DNA from 3 places in the Saccharothrix lopnurensis genome. Region 2 is predicted to be linked to each of the others. Evidence: riboswitches for the same ligand, from Rfam matches in the RefSeq annotation. Region 2 holds a riboswitch; each other region holds the start of a gene.
The links. Region 2 has a riboswitch for cobalamin ahead of ACFP3R_RS19755 (prenyltransferase/squalene oxidase repeat-containing protein). Riboswitches for the same ligand answer to the same signal wherever they lie in the genome.
Positions count from the first base shown of each region.

Region 1: another riboswitch for cobalamin. It lies ahead of ACFP3R_RS20865 (hypothetical protein); the one in region 2 lies ahead of ACFP3R_RS19755 (prenyltransferase/squalene oxidase repeat-containing protein).
Region 3: another riboswitch for cobalamin. It lies ahead of ACFP3R_RS06385 (CbtB-domain containing protein); the one in region 2 lies ahead of ACFP3R_RS19755 (prenyltransferase/squalene oxidase repeat-containing protein).

Region 1 is NZ_JBHSQO010000020.1:129,364-136,547, forward strand. It holds gene ACFP3R_RS20850 (ribonucleoside-diphosphate reductase subunit alpha) at 1-2,584, shown strand, start outside; gene ACFP3R_RS20855 (ribonucleotide-diphosphate reductase subunit beta) at 2,581-3,651, shown strand; gene ACFP3R_RS20860 (hypothetical protein) at 4,081-4,596, shown strand; cobalamin riboswitch at 4,769-4,891, shown strand; gene ACFP3R_RS20865 (hypothetical protein) at 5,002-5,376, shown strand; gene ACFP3R_RS20870 (choice-of-anchor P family protein) at 5,427-7,145, opposite strand.
Region 2 is NZ_JBHSQO010000019.1:29,142-37,231, forward strand. It holds gene ACFP3R_RS19725 (lysyl oxidase family protein) at 1-542, shown strand, start outside; gene ACFP3R_RS19730 (GNAT family N-acetyltransferase) at 678-827, opposite strand; gene ACFP3R_RS19735 (DoxX family protein) at 1,288-1,857, shown strand; gene ACFP3R_RS19740 (GNAT family N-acetyltransferase) at 1,983-2,465, opposite strand; gene ACFP3R_RS19745 (superoxide dismutase) at 2,966-3,595, shown strand; gene ACFP3R_RS19750 (SAM-dependent methyltransferase) at 3,706-4,227, shown strand; cobalamin riboswitch at 4,488-4,624, shown strand; gene ACFP3R_RS19755 (prenyltransferase/squalene oxidase repeat-containing protein) at 4,682-5,680, shown strand; gene ACFP3R_RS19760 (ABC transporter substrate-binding protein) at 5,715-6,629, opposite strand; gene ACFP3R_RS19765 (ECF transporter S component family protein) at 6,643-7,494, opposite strand; gene ACFP3R_RS19770 (ABC transporter ATP-binding protein) at 7,491-8,090, opposite strand, start outside.
Region 3 is NZ_JBHSQO010000004.1:259,174-267,263, reverse strand. It holds gene ACFP3R_RS06420 (RecB family exonuclease) at 1-575, shown strand, start outside; gene ACFP3R_RS06415 (AEC family transporter) at 605-1,522, opposite strand; gene ACFP3R_RS06410 (phosphoribosyl-ATP diphosphatase) at 1,587-1,850, opposite strand; gene ACFP3R_RS06405 (GNAT family N-acetyltransferase) at 1,917-2,360, opposite strand; gene ACFP3R_RS06400 (GNAT family N-acetyltransferase) at 2,444-3,628, shown strand; gene ACFP3R_RS06395 (LysE family translocator) at 3,635-4,264, opposite strand; gene ACFP3R_RS06390 ((2Fe-2S)-binding protein) at 4,284-4,940, shown strand; cobalamin riboswitch at 4,990-5,164, shown strand; gene ACFP3R_RS06385 (CbtB-domain containing protein) at 5,190-5,375, shown strand; gene ACFP3R_RS06380 (CbtA family protein) at 5,387-6,124, shown strand; gene ACFP3R_RS06375 (HAD family hydrolase) at 6,182-6,847, opposite strand; gene ACFP3R_RS06370 (PAC2 family protein) at 7,001-7,897, shown strand; gene ACFP3R_RS06365 (MFS transporter) at 7,846-8,090, opposite strand, start outside.

The DNA of each region.
Region 1 (7,184 bases), on a different contig from region 2:
CGCGCAGGTGGGGGCCGCGCTGCTCAAGCACGCCCGTCCCGACACCGCGCTGCACGTTGAACAGATCCAGGACCAGGTCGAACTGGTCCTGATGCGCGGCGGCCACCACAAGGTGGCCCGCGCCTACGTGCTCTACCGCGAGAAGCGGGCCAAGGCGCGCGAAGTCGTGCCCTCAGCGCCGGAGTTCCGCGTCAAGGGCCCGGACGGGGAACTCGTCCCGCTGGACTGGGACCGCGTCGGGGTCGTGGTCGGCGAGGCGTGCGCGGACCTGGCGGACACCTCGCCGGAGGCCGTGCTGGCCGAGGTGCGGCGCACCCTGTACGACGGCATCACGGTCGACGAGCTGTCCGTGGCGCTGGTGATGGCCGCGCGGACGCTGGTGGAGACCGAGCCGAACTACTCCTACGTCGCCGCGCGGCTGCTGCTGGACCGGTTGCGGCGCGAGGCGCTGACCCGCGTCGCCGGCCGCCCGGTGGAGGGCGCCGGCGGGCGGACGTCCTACGTGGACCACTTCCCGGCGTACGTGCGGCTGGGCGTCGAGCTGGACCGCCTCGACCCCGAGCTGGCGAACTTCGACGTCGAGCGCCTGGCCGCCGCGATCCGGCCCGAGCGCGACGCGAAGTTCGACTTCCCCGGGATGCAGACGCTCTACGACCGCTACCTGCTGCACGACCACGGCACCCGTTACGAGCTGCCGCAGGCGTTCTTCATGCGGGTGGCGATGGGCCTGGCCCTGCGCGAGGACGACCGGGAAGCCCGCGCGATCGAGTTCTACGAGCTGCTGTCGAGCTTCGACTTCATGGCCTCGACGCCGACGCTGTTCAACTCCGGCACCACCCGGCCGCAGCTCTCGTCGTGCTTCCTCACCACCGTGGACGACGACCTGGACGGCATCTTCCGGGGTTACCGGAACAACGCGCTGCTGGCGAAGTTCTCCGGCGGCCTGGGCAACGACTGGACCCCGGTGCGCGGCATGGGCGCCCACATCAGGGGCACCAACGGCGAGTCCCAGGGCGTGGTGCCGTTCCTGAAGATCGCCAACGACACGGCGGTGGCGGTCAACCAGGGCGGCAAGCGCAAGGGCGCGGCCTGCGCCTACCTGGAGACCTGGCACGTCGACGTCGAGGAGTTCCTCGACCTGCGCAAGAACACCGGCGACGACCGCCGCCGCACGCACGACATGAACACCGCGAACTGGGTGCCCGACGAGTTCCTGCGCCGCGTCGAGGCCGACGCCGACTGGACGTTGTTCTCCCCCGACGAGGTGCCGGACCTGCACGACCTCTACGGTCGCGCGTTCGCGCGGCGCTACCGCGCCTACGAGGAGGCCGCCGACCGGGGCGAGATGCGGGTGGTCAAGCGGGTGCGCGCGGTGGACCTGTGGCGGCGGATGCTGACCGTGCTGTTCGAGACCGGCCACCCGTGGATCACCTTCAAGGACCCGTGCAACCTGCGCTCGCCGCAGCAGCACGTCGGCGTGGTGCACTCGTCGAACCTGTGCACCGAGATCACCCTGAACACCTCGGCCGACGAGGTCGCGGTGTGCAACCTGGGTTCGGTGAACCTGGCCAACCACGTCACCGCCGCCGGTGTGGACGCGGCCCGGTTGGAGCGCACCGTCACCACGGCCGTGCGCATGTTGGACAACGTGATCGACATCAACTTCTACACGATCCCCGAGGCCCGCCGGTCCAACCTGCGGCACCGCCCGATCGGCCTGGGCCTGATGGGGTTCACCGATGCCCTGTTCGTCCAGCGCCTGGTCCCGGGCTCGCCGGGAGCGGTGGAGTTCGCCGACCGCAGCACGGAGGCGATCAGCTACCACGCCCTGTCCGCCTCGGCCGACCTGGCGCGCGAGCGCGGCAGCTACGAGTCGTTCGAGGGTTCGCTGTGGAGCCGGGGAATCCTGCCCATCGACTCCGTCGCCCTGCTGGCCGAGGCCCGCGACGGCGACCTGGACGTGGACACCTCCACCACGCTGGACTGGGACGCATTGAGGGAGAAGGTGCGCGGCGGGATGCGCAACTCCAACACCACGGCCATCGCCCCCACCGCCACGATCTCCACCATCTGCGGCGTCGGCCAGTCGATCGAGCCGCTGTTCCGCAACCTGTACGTGAAGTCGAACATGTCCGGCGACTTCACCGTCCTCAACCGGCACCTGGTCGCCGACCTCAAGGCGCTCGGCCTGTGGGACGAGGCCATGGTGGCGGACCTGAAGTACTTCGACGGCTCACTGGCCCCGGTCGACCGGGTGCCCGACGAGCTGAAGGCCCTGTACGCCACCGCGTTCGAGGTCTCCTCCGAGTGGCTGGTCGAGGCCGGGTCGCGCCGCCAGAAGTGGCTCGACCAGGCCCAGTCGCTCAACCTCTACCTCGCCGCCCCGAACGGCCGCAAGCTCGACGCGGTGTACCGGCTGGCCTGGCGCAAGGGGCTGAAGACCACCTACTACCTGCGCTCCACGGCGGCGACCAGCGTGGAGAAGTCCACCCTGCGCGGCACCGACGGGAAGCTCAACGCCGTGCAGCCCGTCGCGCCGGCGGCCTGCTCCGTCACCGACCCCGACTGCGAGGCGTGCCAGTGACCACGAACCTGCCCGACACCACCGGCCTCGGCTCGATCGACCGCGACGGCGGTCGCGTCCGGGTCGACGACAAGGCGATGATCAACGCCCGCGCCGACGTCAACCAGCTCCTGCCCCTGAAGTACCACTGGGCGTGGGAGAAGTACCTCGCCGGCTGCGCCAACCACTGGATGCCCACCGAGGTGTCCATGCAGGCCGACATCGCCCTGTGGCGCTCCCCCACCGGCCTCACCGACGACGAGCGCCACACCATCAAGCGCAACCTCGGCTTCTTCGCCACCTCCGAGTCCCTGGTGGCCAACAACGTCGTGCTCGCCGTCTACCGGAACCTCACCAACCCCGAGTGCCGCCAGTACCTGCTGCGCCAGGCGTTCGAGGAGGCCGTGCACACCCACACCTTCCAGTACGTCTGCGAATCCCTCGGCCTGGACGAGGGCGAGCTGTTCAACATGTACCGCGAGGTGCCCTCCATCACCGACAAGGCCGCCTGGGCGCTCCGGTACACCCGGCACCTGGAGGACCCCGCGTTCCGCACCGGCACGCCCGAGACCGACCGGGCGTTCCTGCGCGACCTCATCGCGTTCTACGTCGTGTTCGAGGGCATGTGGTTCTACACCGGCTTCGCGCAGATCCTGTCCTTCGGGCGGCGCAACAAGATGGTCGGCGTCGCCGAGCAGTACCAGTACATCCTGCGCGACGAGTCCATCCACCTGAACTTCGGCATCGACGCGATCAACCAGATCAAGATCGAGAACCCGGGGCTGTGGACCGAGGCGTTCCAGGCCGAGATCCGCACCATGCTCGGCGAGGCGTGCGAGCTGGAGATCGCCTACAGCCGCGACACCATGCCGAACGGCCTGCTCGGGCTCAACGCCGACCAGTGCGAGCAGTACATGCGCTTCATCACCAACCGCCGCTGCGCCCAACTCGGTCTCGCGCCCGTCTTCGGCCCCACCGACAACCCGTTCCCGTGGATGTCGGAGGCCATCGACCTGAAGAAGGAGAAGAACTTCTTCGAGACCCGCGTCACCGAGTACGCCTCGGGTTCCACGCTCGACTGGGACTGAGCCACCGGCCGGGTCGCGTGGTGCGCGACCCGGCCCCTCCCCCGCGCCGGCGCTGATCCACCCGATCGTGTCCCCGGGCGGCGGTTGCCGCCTTCGGGCGCGTCGCCGATCCCGCCTCGCCACGACACGGGCCCGGCGAACTCCGCAATTGCATTCCGCTGCCGGATTGCCACGGTCGAGCACCACCGGTAACCATTTCCTCAGCCCACCGCGTTCCGCAGGAGGCGGAGATGGGTCGCGCAGTCCCGGCGCGCTCGTCCCCGTCGAGGCCGAACCGCACCGCACCGGCGGTGGTGGCCGGCCGCGGCAGGGGGCGACGCCGCGAAGCCCGCCGGTCCGCGTCGACCGCACGACGCACCTCCTCCTCCGGGACCGCCGGCGGGCGCGTACCGGTGAAGAGTCGAAGCGAGGACAAAGGAGTCCGCTCGAATGAAGTCACCCCTGTTACCCCGGCTCGGCCGGGCTGTCGCCGCGTCGTTCGCGGTCGCCGCGACCACCCTCACCCTCACCGGCGGCGCGGGCGCCGACCCCGCCGCGGCGTCGGTGGCGTTCAAGGCCGAGCACACCGACCGCTGCCTGAGCAGCCACACCGCGGGCCAACTGGCCTGGCGCAACGCGCAGCCGGACCCGTCGCCCTCGCCGGTCACCGCGGTCAAGGTCACCGGCGAGGTGGCGCTGCGCGACACCACCCCCTGCGCCCCGCCCACCCGCACCGTCGCGGTGGCCGTGTTCACCGCCTACCACGGCCGCACCGTGGTCGACACCGAACGCCAGAGCACCACCGGCGCGTCCAAGTTCGAGTTCGTGCTCACCGTCCCGCTCGTCCCGACCCCGACCCCGGTGCCCATCGACCGCGTCACCGTCCAGGTCTGCCACACCGCCATCACCCCCGTCCCCGAACCAGGCCCCCTCACCTGCGGCGACATCTCCACCTACCTGATCTGACCCGCCCCCGGCGGTGGTGGCGGGTGGTCCGCCCCGCCACCACCGCCGGGGTGCGCGCCGACCGCGGCCCGGACGCGTCGGGCCCGGACGACTCTGGTGAGACCGGTCACCTCGGCGCGGACCGCGGGTGGTTCGTTGCCACAATCCGGACGACCACAGGCGACGGCGGACGAGGAAGCCGGTGACATTCCGGCACGGTCCCGCCACTGTGACCGGGGAGCAGATCCCGCCGCGGCCACCGCCCCACCCGGGGTGGGAAGGCCGGGACGAGCGTCGATCCGGGAGTCAGGAGACTCACGCCGTCGCCTCCTCACCCACCGGGGCGGATCTCCCCGAGAGAGGGCGGCTCCACCATGCGCCTGACGTCGTCAAAACCACCACTGCCCATCGCGCGGGCGGTGGACCGTGCCTGAGGACCGCCCGCGCGTCACCGTCTGCCGGGGGTGCTGCTGCGGCACCACCCGCAAGCACCCGCAGGTCGACCACGACGGGCAGGTGCGCGTGCTGCGCGAAGCGCTCGACGGCACCGCCGAGGTCCGCCTGTCCGACTGCCTCGACGCCTGCGCGCACTCCAACCTGCTGGTCGTCCACCCCTCGCCCGCCGCCCGCGCCGCCGGCGCCAAACCCCTGTGGCTGGGGCGGGTCCTCGACGACAGGGCACTGCGCGAGGTGATCGACTGGATCAGCGGCGGCGGCCCCGGTGTCGCGCCACCACCGGCCTCGCTCCGGGACAGGGTGGTGACACCGCCGAACGCGCGCACCCCACCGCGCACGACCTGAACGACGACACCGGGGTGGGGCGGTGGTGTCCGCCGCCCCACCCGGCGGCATCAGCTGGTCGGGCAGGGGGCGCCGGGACGGGTCAGGGTGACCCTCGCGTGGCTGATCACGAGTTCGGTGCCGGTGAGCAGGCGGACGCGCAGGGCGTTGACGGCGATGCCGGCGCCACCCGCCAGGGACCGCTGCTCGTTGACCACGACCGTGGCGACGAGCGGGATGGTGATGGTCAGGTCGACCGCGGGGTTGACCACGGGCACGCCGTTGACGCGCAGGTTGACCAGCTCGACGCCGCCCGCGGTGGTGACCGCGCCGGTGGCGTCCTCGTCGGCGGCGGCCCTGGCGCGGATCTCGTCGGCGGTGACCAGGCCGCCCAGCAGGGAGACGCCGGCGGTGCGGGCGTGCGCGGTGGCGGTGCGCTCGCCGTCGCCGTCGACCACGCCGCGCGCCTCGGTGTCGACGACGCCCAGCGAGCCGATCCCCGGCAGGCCCGCGCCGAGCAGCTGGTCCACGTCGAGGCCGGGCTGGGTGGTGCAGCTCAGGTCGGACGGCGCGAGGGGGCCGACGCCGACCAGCGGTGCGGTCAGCCTGCCGCCGTGGGCGTGGGCGTCGAACACCAGCACCGGCGGGGTGAAGCGCACCGAGGCGCACCCCGGCGCGTTGAGGCCGACCCGGGCGGTGACGTCGGCGGCGCAGGTGGTGTAGGTGCCGGCGCGGGCGGCGGTGACCGGAACGGAGATCGTGCACGAGACCTGACCGGTGGCCAGGCCGCCGGTGGCGGTGACCGCGCCGGCCGCGGTGGAGGTGGTGGCGTCGGCGCAGTCGGTGGTGGGCTGGGCGGTGGCGGTCAGGCCCGTCGGCAGGTCGGCGGTGAACGCCCACCCGTCCTTGACCGCCAGCTCGGCGGTGTTGGTGACGGTGAGGACCAGGGTGGACGTCTGCCCGACCTCGACCGGGGAGGGGCCGTAGGCGACGTCCAGCTGCGGGGTGACGTCGAGGACGCGGACGTTGTCGAACGCGGCGTCGTTGCCGGTGCCGCTGGCCTGGGCGTTGACCAGCCGCACCCCCACCGACGAGCCGCCGAACAGCACGGGCCGGTCGCTGGTGTAGGTGCCCACGGCGGTGCCGCCGATGACGGTCGAGGGGTTGGCGCAGGGCTCGATCGGGGTGGTGAAGGTGGGGATCGCGGTGGCCCCGTCGACCAGGTAGAACTCGAACAGCGCGTGGTTGGCGAAGCAGTTCCGCTCGGCCGCGTCCACCGAGAAGGTCAGGAACCGGTCGGGCGCCGCCAGCGGGATGGGCTGCTCCGTGGCCAACTGCACCTTGCCCGCGCCCGGGTTGCCCGCGGTGTAGGCGGTGACGGCGTGGTTGGCGCCCGGGTCGCCGCCCGCCCACTGCCCCAGGGCTCCGGCCATGGTCCGGACCGCCTGCCAGTCGCCGCTGCCGCAACCGCTGCCGGGTGGTGGCGTGGTGGACTGCTGGAGCGAGGCGAGCCAGCCGTTGCAGGCGGTCAGCCAGGCGGGGTCGGCGTCGTAGGTCTGGTTGACCGGGGGTAAGCCGGTGTAGGCGGTGAGCAGGGCGGGCGTGGTGCCCTGACCGTTCTCGAAGTCCTCCGCGAACACCACCACCGGCGCCTGCGGCACACCGGGCTCCGCCGTCGCGGTGACGGGGTGGACGGCGGCGAGGGCAACCGACAACGGCACGGCCGTCAGTGCCGCGGTGATGGCCGGCAGCAGCCTGCGCCGGTGGTGGGTGGGTGATGAGGTGGTCACCGATGAACTCCCTTGGTCGGGGCGGAACGTCGAGCACCG
Region 2 (8,090 bases):
GCGCCCAGCGCGTCCACCGCTCCGACGGCACCTTCACCGACGTCCCGTCCGTGGGCGCCATGCACTACCACCCGATCCACTCGCACTACCACTTCGCGGACTTCTCCGTCTCCGAGCTGTGGGCCGTGGACGCCGCCGGTCGGCCGACCGGAACCGCCCCCGCCGCCACCGGGAGGAAGAACGGCTTCTGCATGGCCGACACCGAGCTGGTGTGGTGGGACCGGAAGGGCAACGCGCCGCAGACCTACCCGGCACCCCGCTGCCTGGACCCCGAACCGAACTCGCCACCCGGCGTCGACGCGTTCAAGAACGGCATCTCCCGGGGTTGGGCCGACGAGTACTGGTGGGCGCTGCCCGACCAGATGATCGAGGTGGGCGACCTGACGGACGGCACGTATGCCCTCGTCACCCGCATCGACCCCGCGAACAGGCTGCGCGAACTCGACGAGGGCGACAACTGCGTGCGCGTGCCCATCACGCTGACGGGCCTCGCCACCGGCACGCCGACAGCGGCGCTGGGGAGCCCCGCCGTGCCCTGCTGAACACCGACGTGGCCGGCGAGGTGCTCAGTCGGTCGAGGACGGCTCCCGCGGGTGGGTCGCGGCGGCGATCGTTCGGGTGCGGCGGTGACCGGAAGGCCCGTGGGTGGCGGTGGTCGTGCCGCGGCGGAGTTCGGATCAGCCGGTCGCGCCTCCCGGGCGTCGCAGGTCCAGCCACATGACGCGCAGGCCGACGTGCCCCAGGGTGGGGTGGCGGAACGCTCCGGGGGCGGTGCCGAGGGTGACGAACCCGAGGCTCTCGTACAGGTGGACCGCGGCCGTGTTCACCTCGACGACGGCGTTGAACTGGACCGCCGCGAACCCTCGCCGGCGCGCCCAGCAGCCAGGTCCGCCTCGCGTCGACCTCGCTCATGTCGGGGTCGTAGGGAAGAGCCCGCTGCCCGGTGATGACGTCGTGGATGATCGGCCAGATCCGGGGCCAGTCGTCTTCACGGGCCTCGCGGATCGTGACGGCCGGCACCACGCGGTGCCGGTGATCGGGCACGTCGTTCACCGCCGAGGCGCGGAACTCGGTCATGGGGCCGGTGCGATCCAGGACTGCACCCGCCGAGCCGGTGGGTCGCCGCGCCCGCCGGGGTCGACTTCCTCGGGTGGGCAGGCCGGACGCCGTGATCAGCACGGGAACCTCCCGGCCAACAGCGGTTACGGAAAGTGATGCAAAACAGGCAAATCGGTTACTCTGGGCTGTAGTAGACAGGCAAGTTAGCTTAGCCTAAGTTAACCGATCGTGTCTGAACCCTCGCTGACCGAACCCGGTCCCCTGTCCACCGCCAAGTCCACGCTCGGGACAGACCTGGGCCTGCTCATCCTGCGCGTCGTCCTCGGTGTGATCTTCATCGGCAAGGGGGCGGAGAAGCTCTTCGGCGCCTTCGGCGGCCCCGGCCTGGAGGGGTTCGCCCGCCAGCTCGACGCCCCCGGTGACAGCGGATGGGGGTTCCACGGACCCACGATGCTGCTGTCCTGGGTGTCCGGCCTGACCGAGTTCGGCGGGGGCGTGCTGATCCTGCTCGGCCTGTTCACCCCGCTCGGCGCCGCCGCGCTGCTCGGGATGGCCATCAACCTGCTCGTGCTCAAGTGGGGCGCGCCGCTGCTGCCCAACCCCGGGCGCAACATCGCAGTGGACGTGATGCAGGCATCGATGATCCTCGCCGTCCTGTTCGCCGGGTCGGGCCGGTTCGCCGTCGACTCGACGTTCGGGCTCGGCCGCCGCCTCCAGCGCGATCCCGTGCGCTACGGCCTGGCCGGGTTCGCGCTCGCCGTGGTCGTGGCCACCGGGGTGCTGGTCATCTTCCGCTAGCCCCGTCTTTCGCACGTGGGGTGAGTGGGGCGCTCCCCGGCGGGGCGGCGTGATCGGTTGGTTTCACCGGAATGGCGAGAGCAACGGGGTGGGCCGGAGCCTGCGACACCGGCCCACCCCGTTGCTCAGAGTGCCTTCGTGTAGTTGACGTTCGGGAACGGCGTGAAACCGAGCGACTCGTACAACGCGCGCGCGGGAGAGTGGAAGTCGTCCCCGCCGGTTCCGATGGAGACCACGGCCATCCCGGCAGCCCTCATGTGCGTCACCGCGTGCTCGACCAACGCCTGCCCCACCCCGAGGCGCCTGTGTCGTGCTGCCACCGCGAGGATGTCGACCTCTCCGTGCCGCTCGGCATCCTGGGTGATCCAACCGATGTAGCCCGCCACCTGCTCATCGACCCGTGCGACGGCGGCGAACCTGCCGTGCTCCGGATCGTGCACGGCGCTGAGGTGGCGTCGGTAGTCCTCCTTCCAGTCCCCGTGCCGGTTCATGAACACGGGATCACCGACGACCGGGCGGAAGGAGTCCTCGTAGAACGGCCTGAAGACATCGATCGTCAGGTCGAGAACCGCGGGGAGATCCTCGGTACGCAGTGGACGGATGTCCATGGGAGTGCGCCTTTCGCTGAGAGCGGGAACCCGGGAGTCGTCGCCCGACCCGGGAACCACGACGGCCCCGTCTCGTGGCCACCACCGGATACGCGTGCGACCTGCCGCGAAGCACTCCGTGCCGGCCACCGAGCTTCCCCGACGACCCGAGGCAGCTGTTGCCTGGCTGCGGCCGGTGCCGCCGGGATGGTAGCCGGTTCGGTCCGGGCGGTGTGCCGAGCGGTGTCGTTCTCGGCCTCGTCGCGGGTGCGCCAGGACCGTCGCTGGACCAGTTCGACCTTGAACGTGGAGAAGACGTTCTCCATCAGGGCGTCGAGCCGCCGATCGATTCCGCCGAGGGCGGGATTCCGTTGTCCGTCAACCGTTCGGCGAACCTCATAGCCGTGTGGGTGGACCGGGGTCCGGTCGCCATCACCCGGGTTCGGCACGTGGCCGAGTTGCCACAAAGTTGTTCTTGCTAGATAGTGGCAACAACCCACCACGGAGTTCCCGGAGAGCTGATGAGCCAGTACGTGCTGCCGGACCTGCCCTACGACTACGCGGCGCTGGAGCCCGCGATCACGGGCGAGATCCTGGAGCTGCACCACAGCAAGCACCACGCCGCCTACGTCAAGGGCGCCAACGACAGCCTCGAACGGTTGGCGGAGACGCGGGAGAAGGAGGACTTCTCGGGCATCGTCGGCCTGGAGAAGACCTTCGCGTTCAACCTGTCCGGGCACGTCCTGCACACGATGTTCTGGGACAACCTGAGCCCCGACGGCGGCGACCGCCCCGACGGCGAGCTGCGGGCGGCCATCGACGAGCACTTCGGCTCGTTCGACGCCTTCGCCAAGCAGCTCTCCGCCGCCACCACGCTGGTGCAGGGCTCGGGCTGGGGCGTGCTGGCCTGGGAGCCGTTGTCCGGGCGCTTGGTCGTGGAGCAGGTCTACGACCACCACGGCAACGTCGGCATGAACACCACCCCGGTGCTGGTGTTCGACGCCTGGGAGCACGCCTACTACCTCCAGTACCGCAACGTGCGCCCCGACTACGTGCAGAAGCTGTGGTCGCTGGTCAACTGGGCCGACGTGACCCGCCGCTTCGACGCCGCCCGCGCCGGCGGCTCCGGGCTGGTCGCGCCGTCGAAGTAGCCCTCCGAAGACCGGCAGTGGGTGCTCCGACAGACCACGCACTGCCACCGTGCCCCTGCCTCTCGCAAGAGGCGGGGGCACGGCTCTGGACGCGGTCGCGGCGCGCGGACGTGTGCGAGCGGCTGATCGCCGAGCACCCGGGGTCCGGTGAGACCGGCGCGTTCCTGGTGTGGGGCGATCCGGCGCTCTACGACAGCGTCATCGCCGTGGTGGACGACGTCCTCGCGCGCGGCACCACCGGGTTCGACGTGCGGGTCGTGCCGGGCATCAGCATCATCTCGGCCCTGGCCGCGCGCCACCGCACCACGGTCGACCAGGTCTCGGTCGCGGTGCGGATCACCACCGGCCGCCGGCCGGCGCGGGGCTGGCCGGAGTGCGTGGACGACGTCCTGGTGGTGCTCGACTCCCGCGACGCGTTCCCCGGGTTCGTCGACGAGCCCGGGGTGACCGTCCACTGGGGAGCCTGCGTCGGCACGCCCGACGAGATCCTGATCGCCGGACCGCTGCCCGAGGTTGCCGACCGGATCATCGAAGCGCGCGAACGGGCCCGTGCCGCCAAGGGGTGGATCATGGACAGCTACCTGCTGCGCCGCCCGGCGGGCCGGTCGACCGCGCCGAACACGTCGGCGTAGAACGGGGTGTCCGGCGGCTCGACCGGTGCGGGCCGGCCGTGGACCACCCCGGCGACCCCGTCGCCGCGCCGGGCGAGGACGAGCTGGTCGCCGCCGCTGCGCGGAGGCGGGTATCCGCCGCACCTACCGCCTGGCCCGGCGACGGGCGGTCGTCGCCTCCAGGACCGTCGAGGTGTGACCGCGCGGTGCGCGGAAGTCGTTCCCGCGCACCGCGTTCGCCATTCCGAAGCGCCGGATGGCCGATTGACCCGCGAGCCGGGGGTGACAGGCTGGGCGGGTCAACCGAATACGCGCGGTGCGGGGGAAGTCCGGTGTGAATCCGGCGCTGACCCGCAACGGTGTGCCACCCCTCCAAAGGGTTGGCGAGCCCGATTACCCGCTCCGCGCGGCGCACCAACTCCTGTCGTGGCTCGCGGGAAAGGGTTCATCGTCCATGAGACGTCGTGTTCTTGCTGTGCTCGCACTGCTGTGCGGCCTGTCGCTGCTCGTCCCGTCCACCGCCTCCGCCGTACCGGCGACGCACAACCGGGCGGACGCCGCCGCCGGGTGGCTGGCCCGCCAGATGGTCGACGGCGAGCGCTTCGAGGTCGACTTCGGCGGCGTGCTCCACCCCGACGCGGGCCTGACGATCGACGGGGTGTTCGCGTTCGCCGCGGCCCGCACCGCCGATGACCACGCAGATCGCGCGATCGCCTGGTTGTCCCAACCCACCGTCACCAGCGGGTACGTCGGTGATGGCGGGGAGGCGTACGTGGGCGCGCACGCCAAGCTGCTGCTCGCCGCCCAGGTCGCGGGGGCGAACCCGGCCTCGTTCGGCGGGGTGGACCTGCACGCCGGGCTGCTGGCGCTGCTCACCCCGTCCGGCCGGTTCTCCGACAACTCGGCGTTCGGCGACTACAGCAACGCCTTCAGCCAGTCCCTGGCCCTGCTGGCGCTGGACCGCACCTCCGCCGGCGCGCCCGTCCCGGCGGTGGACTTCCTGGTCGGCACCCAGTGCCCGGACGGCGGCTTCCCGCTGGACCCGGCGGCCACGCCGTGCGTGAGCGATGTGGACTCCACCGCGATGGCCACCCAGGCGCTCCGGGCCGTGGGCCGGCCGGGCAAGGCGCAGCAGGGCCTGTCCTGGCTGGTGGGCGTGCAGCACACCAACGGCGGCTTCGGCGTGGGCACCAACCCGCCCAACGCCAACAGCACCGGCCTGGCCCGCCAGGCGCTCAAGGCCGGCGGCCGCGACGCCGCCGCCCGCAAGGCCAAGCAGTTCCTCAAGTCCCTCCAGGTCGACTGCGCCGGCCCGGTCGAGCAGCGCGGCGCCGTCGCCTGGCAGGCCACGGGCTTCGACCCGGCCACCGCGACCCGCGCCACCGCCCAGGCGGTCCTCGGGCTGGCCGACGTCGGGCTGGCCGACCTGCACAGCGGCGGCAAATCCGGCGCTCCCGTCCTCGCCTGCGCCTGACGTCACCGGTAGCCGCCACCCGACCGGGTGGCGGCTACCCCGCCGTGAGCGTCACCCGGCGGGCCTCGGCAGGACTCACGGGCTCACCCACCGCGACGTCGTGGAGCACGTGGGCCAGTACTTCCGCGCCGCGCACGACGCGTGGGCCGGGGCGGTTGAAGTAGGCGGGACCGTCGAGCACCCACACCTCGCCGGTGCGCACAGCGGGCAGCTCCGACCACCCGGGCCGGCCGGTCAGCACGTCCAGTTCGGACAGCGTCCGCTCCGGGGACAGGCCGCACGGCATGAGCAGCACCACGTCGGGGCGCGCGTCGAGCACGGCGGACCACTCGACCGGGGAGGTGTGCTCGCCCGCCCCGGCGAGCAGCGGGTCACCACCCGCACGGGTGACCTGCTCGGGCACCCAGTGCCCGGCGGGCCACACCGGGTCCAGCCACTCGACCGCCGCCACGCGCGGCCTCGCCCGCCCGGCCACCGCCGCCGCGACCGCGGCCAAGCGGGCCTCCAGCGCGGTGACGCGCTCCTCGGTGTCGTCGACGCCGAGCAACCCGCCGACGCGGCGCACGCAGTCCAGCACGCCCGCCGTCGTGCGGGGCTCCAGGCTCACCACGCGCGGGCCGACGTCCATGACGCGCACGGCGTCGGTGACCCGCTGGTAGGACACCGCGCACACCTCGCACAGGTCCTGGGTGAGCACCACGTCCGGGGCGAGTTCGGCGAGCAGGTCGGAGTCCAGCGAGTACAGCGACGACCCCCGGTGGCCCCCGACCGCGGCGGAGATCTCCCGGCTGCTCAACCGATCGGGGTCCAGCCCGGTCGCGGTGACCACGGGCACCGACGCGACCTCGGCGGGCCAGTCGCACTCGTGGGTGCGCCCCACCAGGTCCCCCACGCGTCCCAGTTCCGCGACGATGTCCGTGGCGGCGGGCAGCAACGACACGATTCGCATCGGCCCAGGGTAGTCAGCGGCCAGGCGCTCCGAGGTCGCCGAAGGTGGGCAGCAGCCCGTGGGAGCCCTTGCGGGAGGCCCGGCGCAGCGTGGCCAGCACCGCCGGGCCCAGCACGAGGATCGCGATCGTGTTGGTGATCGCGCGGCCGGTGTCCCACCCGGCGGTGGAGGTGAGCAGGGTGAAGACCGCGAACCGGTGCAGGTTCTCCAGCACGGGCGCGCCGGGCACGTAGGAGATGTGGCCGTCGTGGTAGTCGACCTCGGCGCCGGTGATGAACGGCCAGAACCACAGGTTCATCAGGAACCCGAAGACGTAGGCCACCACGATGCCGTAGGCGACGAGCACGGCGATCTCCGCCTTGCCGGTGACGCGGCGGGGCAGCAGGCCCGCTCCCGCGCCGATCCAGGCGGAGCAGAGCATCTGGAACGGCAGCCACGGCCCGACCCCGGCGGTGAGCAGCGCCGAGGCGAACAGCGAGGTGCAGCCGAGCACGAAGCCGAACCCCGCGCCGAAGACCCGTCCGGCGAGCACGAGCAGGAAGAACACCGTTTCGATGCCCGCCACGCCCGCGCCCAGCGGGCGCAGGGCGGCGTTGACCGCGGACAGCACGCCGAGCAGGGCGAGGGCCTTGGCGTCCATGCCGCCCTCGGACAGCTCGGCGAGCACGATGACGATGATCACGGGCAGGATGGCCAGGAAGATGAACGGCGCGTCGGGCCCGTGCTGCGTGGACTGCGGCTCGACGCGGACGAGCAGGGGCCAGAGGAACATCATCAGCCCGGCGAGCGAGGCCAGCGCGAGCACGGTGGCGGAGCGGGGGCCGATGCGCACGACGCGGCCGGCGTCGGCCCAGTCGCGGATCACCGCGCCACCCCCGCCAGCGCGGCGCGCACCTCGTCGACGGTGAGCCAGTCCGGCCCGAGCACCTTGGCGACCTGGGGCGCGAAGGCGGGGGAGCCGCCCAGCACCTCGGCGGTGGGTCCGTCGGAGACGACCTCGCCCTCGGCCATGACCACCACCCGGTCGGCGATCCGGGCGACGAACTCCACGTCGTGGGTGGCCACGACCACCGCGCGACCCTCGGCGGTCAACGCGCCGATCACCCGGGCGAGGGCGTCCTTGGCGGTGTAGTCCAGGCCGCGGGTGGGTTCGTCGAGCAGCACCACGCGCGGGGCGGCCGAGAGCTGCACGGCCAGCACCAGCGCCAACCGCTGCCCCTCGGACAGGTCGCGCGGGTGTCGGTCGGGGTCGATGTCGGGGGCCAGCCGGTCGAGCAGGGTCCGGGAGGTGCCGGGTGGGGCGCCGGATTCGAGGTCGGCGGCGGCGCACTCGTCGGCGACGGTCTCCAGGTAGAGCAGGTCGCTCGCGGTCTGCGGCACCAGGCCGACGAGCTTGCGGGCCTGGGCGCTGGTCTGCGCCCCGGGATCGGCGCCGCCGACGCGCACGGTGCCGCCCTGGCG
Region 3 (8,090 bases), on a different contig from region 2:
GCGACCCGGAGCAGGAGGAGTGGCTGGCCTCGGCGGAGGGGCTGCTGGACGGCTACTTCGGCCTGGAGGACCCGCGCCGGTTCGACCCGGATGCCCGCGAGCTGCTGGTGGAGTGGGAGCTGCCGTCCGGGGTGCTGCTGCGCGGGTACGTCGACCGGGTGGACGTGGCGCCGACCGGCGAGGTCCGGGTGGTCGACTACAAGACCGGCGCCGCGCCGCGCGAGGTCGGCGAGGCCAAGGCGCTGTTCCAGATGAAGTTCTACGCGCTGGTGCTGTGGCGGCTGCGCGGCGTGGTGCCCCGGCAGCTGCGGCTGATGTACCTGGCGGACCGGCAGGCGCTGGCCTACCAGCCGGACGAGGCGGAGCTGGCCCGGTTCGAGCGCACGCTGGAGGCGATCTGGGACGCCATCCTGCGCGCGGGCCGCTCCGGCGACTTCCGGCCCAACCCGAGCCGGATGTGCGACTACTGCGACCACAAGGCGCTGTGCCCGGCGTTCGACGGCACCCCGCCGCCCTACCCGGGCTGGCCCGAGCCGGACGCGGGCGCGGAGACGCCGCTCGACCGGGCGGACTGACCCGCGGCGCCGTCCGCGCGGCGACGCGCCTACCGCAGCAGCAGCACCACGACCGACAGCGTGACCATCGACACCGCGGTGGACACCAGCACCGCGTCCCGTTGCAGCCCCGGGTCCGGCCGGTACCGGCGGGCCAGCACGTAGACGTTCTGCGCGGTCGGCAGGGCCGCGCACACCACGGCCGCCAGGCGCAGCGGGCCGGTCACGTCGAGCGCCAGGCACGCGAGGAACACCACCAGCGGGTGCAGCAGCAGCTTCAGCGCGACCACCGCGCCGAGTTCCGCCCGCCCGCCCGGCCGCGGTGGGCGGGCCGCGCCCAGCGACAGGCCGAGCGCCACCAGCGCGGTCGGCACGGCCGCCGCGCCCAGGGCCGCCACCGGTTCCAGCACCAGGTCCGGCAGCCGCACGTCCAGCAGCGCGCACGCCACGCCCAGCAGCGAACCGAGGATGAGCGGGTTGCGCACCGGCAGCAGGGCCAGGGTGCGCGCGACCGAGCCGCGCCGCCCGGACCCGACCTCCAGAGCCGCCAGCACCAGCGGCATCACCACCACGGGCTGGAACAGCAGCACCGCCACCACGAACGACGAGTCGCCCAGCACGCCGACCGCGACCGGGATGCCGAGGTTGCCCGCGTTGGCGTAGGAGCCGGCCATCGCGCCGAGCACCCGGTCCGGCGGCGACCGCCGGAACACCCGCCACTGCACCGCGAACCCCAGCGCCCCGACCACGACCGTGCCGATCACGAACGCGAGCACGCCGCGGTTGGCCAGGTCCGCGGGCGAGCCGTCGAGCAGGGTGGTGAACAGCACCGCGGGCATGGCCAGGGAGAACGCGAACCGGCCGAGCACGGACTCCGCGCGGTCGCCGAGCACGTCGGTGCGGGCGGCGACGAACCCGACGGCGGTGAGCACCCAGATGGGGACGAACCCGGCGAGCACCCCGCCCATCAGGGGACGGCGCGGCGGCGCCCGGCGGTCGGGACCGGTCCGGGGCCGGACCGCGCCGCCGGGGTCACAGGTGCTTGTAGACGTCTTCGAGGGTGAGGCCGCGGCCGAGCATCAGCACCTGGACGCGGTAGAGCAGCTGCGAGACCTCCTCGGCCAGGCGCTCGTCGGACTCGTGCTCCGCGGCGATCCAGACCTCGCCGGCCTCCTCCAGCACCTTCTTGCCCTGCGCGTGCACCCCGGCCTCCAGAGCCGCGGCGGTGGCGGAGCCCTCAGGGCGGGTGCGTGCGCGTTCGCTCAGCTCGGCGAACAGCTCGTCGAAGGTCTTCACGGGTCCGGATCCTCCCATCCCCCGAACGGCGGCGGACCGGCAGGACCCCCTGATCAGGCCCGAGGGCTAGATCCCGTAACGCGGCTCGGCGAAGGGCCACTCCCGCGCGATCCACCGGGGCACGAACGCGTCCAGCGCGCGCTCCAGGTCCGTGCCGACGTGCTCGTCCACCACCCACCACGAGATCAGCGCGTCGGCGTCGTCGGCCGGGTCGATGTAGACGCACCCGAGCAGCGCGGTCTCGTCGGCGTCGAACAGGGCGTAGTTGAACGACTCGTGCGCGTCCTGCTCCCGCTCGTGCCGGGCGAGGTCCACGCGGTCCTGCTCACGGGTCATCGTCGCGGGCGGCCAGCCCCACGCCTCGCCGTAGAGCGACCAGAGCCGCTCGCGCGAGCCCATGACGGCCGGGTGGTCGATGTCCACGTCGGATTCCCGGATGGGGCGCAGGTGGTGCTCGGCGTCGAGGTCGACGCGCGTGGGGTGGGCGAAGTCGGCGGGCAGCCAGGTCATGGGCGGGATTGTGCGCCACGGCGGGCCCCGCGCGCCGGCGAAAATCCGTGGCGCGGCGGGACACCCGCCGGGACACTGCGGCGATGACCCTCAGCGACGGCCTGGTGCTGCGGCCCGCACGCCCGGAGGACCTGGAGCGGATCGGCGCGCTGCTGGCCGACCGGGGCGAGCCCGAGGACGCCGTGGACCACCGCCTGGTGGTGGAGGACCCGGACGCGGGCTGGGAGGCGTGCGCGGTCGTCGTGGACGGCGACCTGGTGGTGTCCACCGCGACGCTGCTGGACGAGACGCTGGTGCTCGGCGGGCTGGAGATCCCGGCGGGCCAGGTCGAGCTGGTGGCGACCGACCGGCGCTACGAGGGCCGGGGCGCGGTGCGCGCGCTGATGGGCTGGGCGCACGAGCGGGCCGCCGCGCGCGGCCACCTGGTGAACATCATGCTCGGCATCCCCTACTTCTACCGGCAGTTCGGCTACACCTACGCCGTGCCGTACGCCGCCACCCGGGACGTGACGGGCACACCGGCCGGCGCCGGCCACACCCTGCGCGAGGCGACCGCCGCCGACATCCCCGTCCTCGCCCGGTTCCAGGACGCCGAGCAGGCCCCGTTCGACCTGCGGATGCCGCACTCCGCCCCGCTGTGGCGGTGGCTGGTGGAGCGCGGCGGCAGCACCGAGTGGCTGGTGGAGCGCGACGGCGTGCCGGTCGCCTCGGGCCGGACCACGCCGCCGGAGGAGGGGGTGCGGCTGGCGGAGGTGGCCGCGGTGGACGGGGCCGCCGCGCACGCGCTGCTGGCCCTGACCGGGGCGACCGAGGTGACCGAGCGGCCGGGGACGGTCGCGGGCGCGGCGCTGGAGGCGTTCCTGGCCCCGGCGAAGGCCGAGGCGAACTCCTACTACGTGCGCGTCCCCGACCCGGTGGCGCTGCTGGAGCACCTGCGGCCGGTGTTCGGGGCGCGGCTGGCGGCGTCGGCGCGGTTCGCCGGCGAGGAGGGCGAGGCGGTGGTGTCGTTCTACCGCTCGCACGTGCGGGTGCCGTTCGCGGGCGGCGAGGTGGGGCCGGTGGCGGTCGGTGGCACGATGCAGGCCCCCGGCGCGGCGGGCGGGGCGGGCGTGGCGCCGGACATGGTGGCGTCGCTGCTGTTCGGGCCGCACGGGATCGAGGGGCTGACCGCCCGGCAGCCCGACGTGTACCCGGGCCCGGAGGAGGAGCTGATGCGGACGCTGTTCCCGCCGGTGCGGTCGGACGTGCTGACCTTCTACCTGCCGTAGCCGCGCTCAGCCCCCGAACAGGGTGGGCGCGAACTCGACGCCCAGGGCGACCCCGGCCAACCCCAGCAGCACCCCGGCGAACGTCAGCGCCCGCCGGTAACCCGCGTCGCCCAGGTGCCGGCGCCCCCGCGCCACCACCAGCGCGATCACCACCTTCCCACCCACCAGGGTCGCGTAGAAACCGACCAGCAACGCCACCCCCGCCCCGGTCGACGCCCGCCACGTGGTGACGGTCAGCGGTCCCAGCGCGGTCGCCCACGCCACCCACGGGTGGGGGCTGAGCAGGTTCACCAGGACCGCCCGGCGCAGCGCCGCGACGCCCGGCGCGGCCGTGGACTCGGACGCCCCCGGCTCCAGCGACGCCGTGCGCGCCTCCCGCACCGTCCGCACCCCGCTCCACACCACGAACAGGGCGCCGACCACGCCGAGCACGCCCAGCGCCCGCTCCGGCAGCCGCCCGAGCAGCAGCAGCGTCACCCCGACCACCGCGGCGTCCGACAGCAGCGGCGCGCACGCGGCCAGCACGCCCGCCCGCCGGCCGGACCGCAGCGCCGACGTCACGACCAGCACCAGCAGGGGGCCGGGGCTGATGCTCGCCGCCAGGCCCAGGGACAGTCCCAACCCCAGCGCGTCCACGGGCGGCAGACTAGGCCACGTGTCCGAGTTCTCCCGAGTCCTGACCACCCTGCGGCAGATCCGCGGCCTCAGCCCGTTCTTCGCCCTCGACGTCGGCCGGCCCGACGAGGGCTGGCACGACGGCGCCGCGCTGCTCGACGGGTCCGCCCTGCCCGCCACCGTGGACCGGATCGCCGCCCGGTACCGCACCGCCGAACGGCGCGTCGCCGCCTCGCTGTTCTTCCTCAGCTACACCGCCCGGCTGCTGTCCCCGGTGGTGGCCGCCCGCGCGGTCGGCGGGACGGCGCCGGACGTGCGGCCCGCCAACCTCTGGTGGCGCTACGACGCGGACGGCCTGCGGGTCCGGGTCAAGGAGCCGGCCGGGGGCGTGGGGATCGTCGAGTCGTTGGCGCCGGTGGTGGAGGCCGTGCGCTCGGTCGCCCCGGTGGCGCCCGGCCTGCTGTGGGGCAACGCGGCCTCGTCGGCGGCGGGGGCGTTGCGGTTCGTGGCGCTCGGCGGGGCGGCGAGCGCGGAGGAGTGCGTCGCGCTGGGCGAGGAGCTGTTCGCCGAACCCCCGCTGCGGGGTTGCGGGGACTTCATCCCGTTCCCCGGCGAGGTCGCGTTCCGGCGGCGCAGCTGCTGCCTCTACTACCGGCTCGACGGCGGCGGCAAGTGCGGTGACTGCGCGTTGCGGTGAACCCGGCGGACAAGACGTCCGGCCGGTTGTGCGGCGGGACGGGCGACCTCTATGTTCGCTTCGCCGTGGTGGACGGGAAGCCGGTGCGAATCCGGCGCGGTCCTCGCCACTGTGACCGGGGAGCCAACCCGCCGAGCACGTCACTGGCCGCACGCGCGGCTGGGAAGACGCGGGGACGGTGTCGATCCGGGAGTCAGGAGACCGGCCACGGCACCTGTTGACCTTCCACGAGGCATGGAGGAGCCCGTCATGACGAGCCCCGCGCAGTCCGCCCCAGTCCAGGTCCCCCGGTGGGCCTACGCCGTCGCGCTGGTCGCGCTGGCCGTGACCTGGCTGGTGCTCCAGGAGAACGGCGCGGCGATCGGCCACGCCGCCGAGACGCTCCACGAGTTCTTCCACGACGGGCGCCACGCGCTCGGCGTCCCGTGCCACTGAGGCGGGGCGGCGTGCTCACCTACAGGGACCACCTGGTGCGCGGGCTCGCCGCCGGTGGGGTGTCCGGCCTGCTCGCGGGCCTGGTCGGGCTGGTCGTGGTCGAGGTGCCGATCCGCGCCGCGCTGGCCGTCGAGGAGGCGCGGCCCGTCGAGCCGGGGGCCGGCGGCCACGAGCACGGCGAGCTGGTCGGCCGGGGCGTGCAGGTGTTCGGCGGCGTGCTGGCCGCGGTCATCGTCGGGGTGGCGGTGGGCGCGCTGTTCGCCACCGCCTACGCCGGGTCGCGGCGCTGGTTCCCCGACCGGTCGCCGTTCAGCCGGGCGGTGTGGCTGGGGGCGGCGGCGTTCGGCGCGGCGGCCCTGCTGCCGGCGGTGAAGTACCCGGCGAACCCGCCCGCGGTGGGCGACCCGGAGACCGTCGGCTACCGCACGGTGCTCTACCTGGCGCTGATCGCCTCGGGCCTGCTGGTCGCGTTCGGGGCGAGCTGGCTGGCCTCCCGCCTCGGCCACTGGTCACCGCCGCTGCGGACCACGGCGGTCGCGCTGGCCGTGGTGGCGGCGGTGGTGCTGGTGCTGCTGCTGTTCCCGGCCGCGCCGGACGCCATCCCCGAGGACATGCCGAGCGGCGTGCTCTGGGACTTCCGGCTGGCGTCCCTGGCCGAGACCGCCACGCTGTGGCTGGGTCTCGGCGTGGTGTTCGGCCTGCTGGTCGACCCGGCGGTGCGGCGGGCCGACCGCCTGTCGGCGGTGTAGCCGGGGCCGGCGGCCCAGCCGGGCCGGCGATCCGGCCAGGTCAGCGGTCCACCCGGATCAACTGCCCGGCAGCGGGGCGAGCGTCGTCAGGTCGACGCCCACCAGGGAGTCGCGGAACACGCGGCGCTCGCCCCCCGGCACCGGCACGTCGCACGGCACCACCAGGACCGTGCACCCGGCCGCCACGGCGGAGGCCACCCCGGTCGGGGAGTCCTCGACCGCCACGCACCGCGCCGGGTCGACGCCCAGCAGGCGGGCCGCCTTCAGGTAGGGCTCGGGCAGCGGCTTGTTCAGCCCGTCCACCTCGTCACCGCACACCGTCACGTCGAACAGGTCGCGCCCCAGGGTGTCCAGCGCGATCTCGGTCAGCCCGCGCTCGGTGGAGGTGACCAGCGCCATCGGCACCCCGGAGTCGCGCACCGCGCGCAGCGCCTCCCGGGCCCCCGGCCGCCACGGCAGGCCGGCGCGGAACACCTCCTCGGTGCGGCGGACGATCCACGCCGCGCCGTCCCGAACCTCGTCCTCGGTGGGGTCGTCGATGCCCACCTCGGCGAACAGGATCGCCATCGTCCTGGGCACGCTCGTGCCGACCAGCAGCTGACGCGTCTCCAGCGACAGCGTGCCGCCCAGTTTCCCGACGAACTCGGACAGCGGGACGTCCCACAGCTTCTCCGAGTCCAGCAGCGTGCCGTCCATGTCCCACAGCACAGCCTCGACCGTCATCCACGACCTTCCCGGTTCCACGCGACGCCTACCCGACCCTCGGTGGTGGGGTGGCCACGACGCACGGGCGCGCCCCGAAGCGGCGGCGGGACACGACCCGGCGTGGACCAGCCTACGGCGTCGGGTGCGCGCCCGTGGTCGTAGGCTGGCCCGGTGACCGATCCGGACCAGGCCGCCCAGACCCCCTTCGACCCCAGCAAACCGCTCACCAACCCGATCATGGTGGCGGCTTTCGAGGGGTGGAACGACGCTGGCGACGCCGCCAGCACGGCGATCGAGCACCTGCAACTCACGTGGGACGCGACGCCGCTGGCCGAGGTCGATCCGGACGACTACTACGACTTCCAGGTGACCCGCCCCACGGTCCGCATGGTGGACGGCGTCACCCGGCGGGTGGAATTCCCGACCACGAGGCTGTCGGTGTGCCGCCCGCCGGGGTCGGCGACCGACGTGGTGCTCGTGCACGGCATCGAGCCGAACATGCGCTGGCGGAAGTTCGCCGGCGAGCTGCTGGGCCACATCGAGGACCTGGGCGTGACCACCGTGGTCACGCTGGGCGCGCTGCTGATGGACACCCCGCACACCCGCCCGGTGCCGGTGACCGGGACCGCCTACGACGCCGCGGCGGCCTCGAAGTACGGGCTGGAGCGGTCCCGGTACGAGGGGCCGACCGGCATCGTGGGCGTGTTCCAGGACCTGTGCGTGCAGGCCGGTGTGCCCGCGATCTCGTTCTGGGCGGCCGTGCCGCACTACGTGTCCCAGCCGCCCTCGCCCAAGGCGACCCTCGCGCTGCTGCACCGGGTGGAGGAGGTGCTCGACGTCGAGGTCCCGCTCGGGGCGCTGCCGGAGCAGGCCGAGGAGTGGGAGCGCACGGTCAGCGAGATGGCCGACGAGGACGAGGACGTGCGCAACTACGTGCGGGCGCTGGAGGAGCGCGGCGACGCGGAGATCCAGATCACCGAGGCCAGCGGCGACGTGATCGCCGCCGAGTTCGAGCGCTACCTGCGGCGGCGCGGGCGCGGGCCGGGGCGCGGGCCGACGGGCATGTGAGCCGCGCCGGGGTCGGGCGGGCGTTCACCGGGTCCGGACCTCAGCGCTCCCCAGGGCGTCGCCAGCACCAGCGCGCCCGCCACCAGGGACAACCCCGCCTGGACGTTGAGCAGCGCGCCCAGGCCGAGCAGCGGCGTCAGCGCGCCCGCCAGCACCATGCCGATGCCCTGGCAGGCGTCGAAGAGGCCGAGGA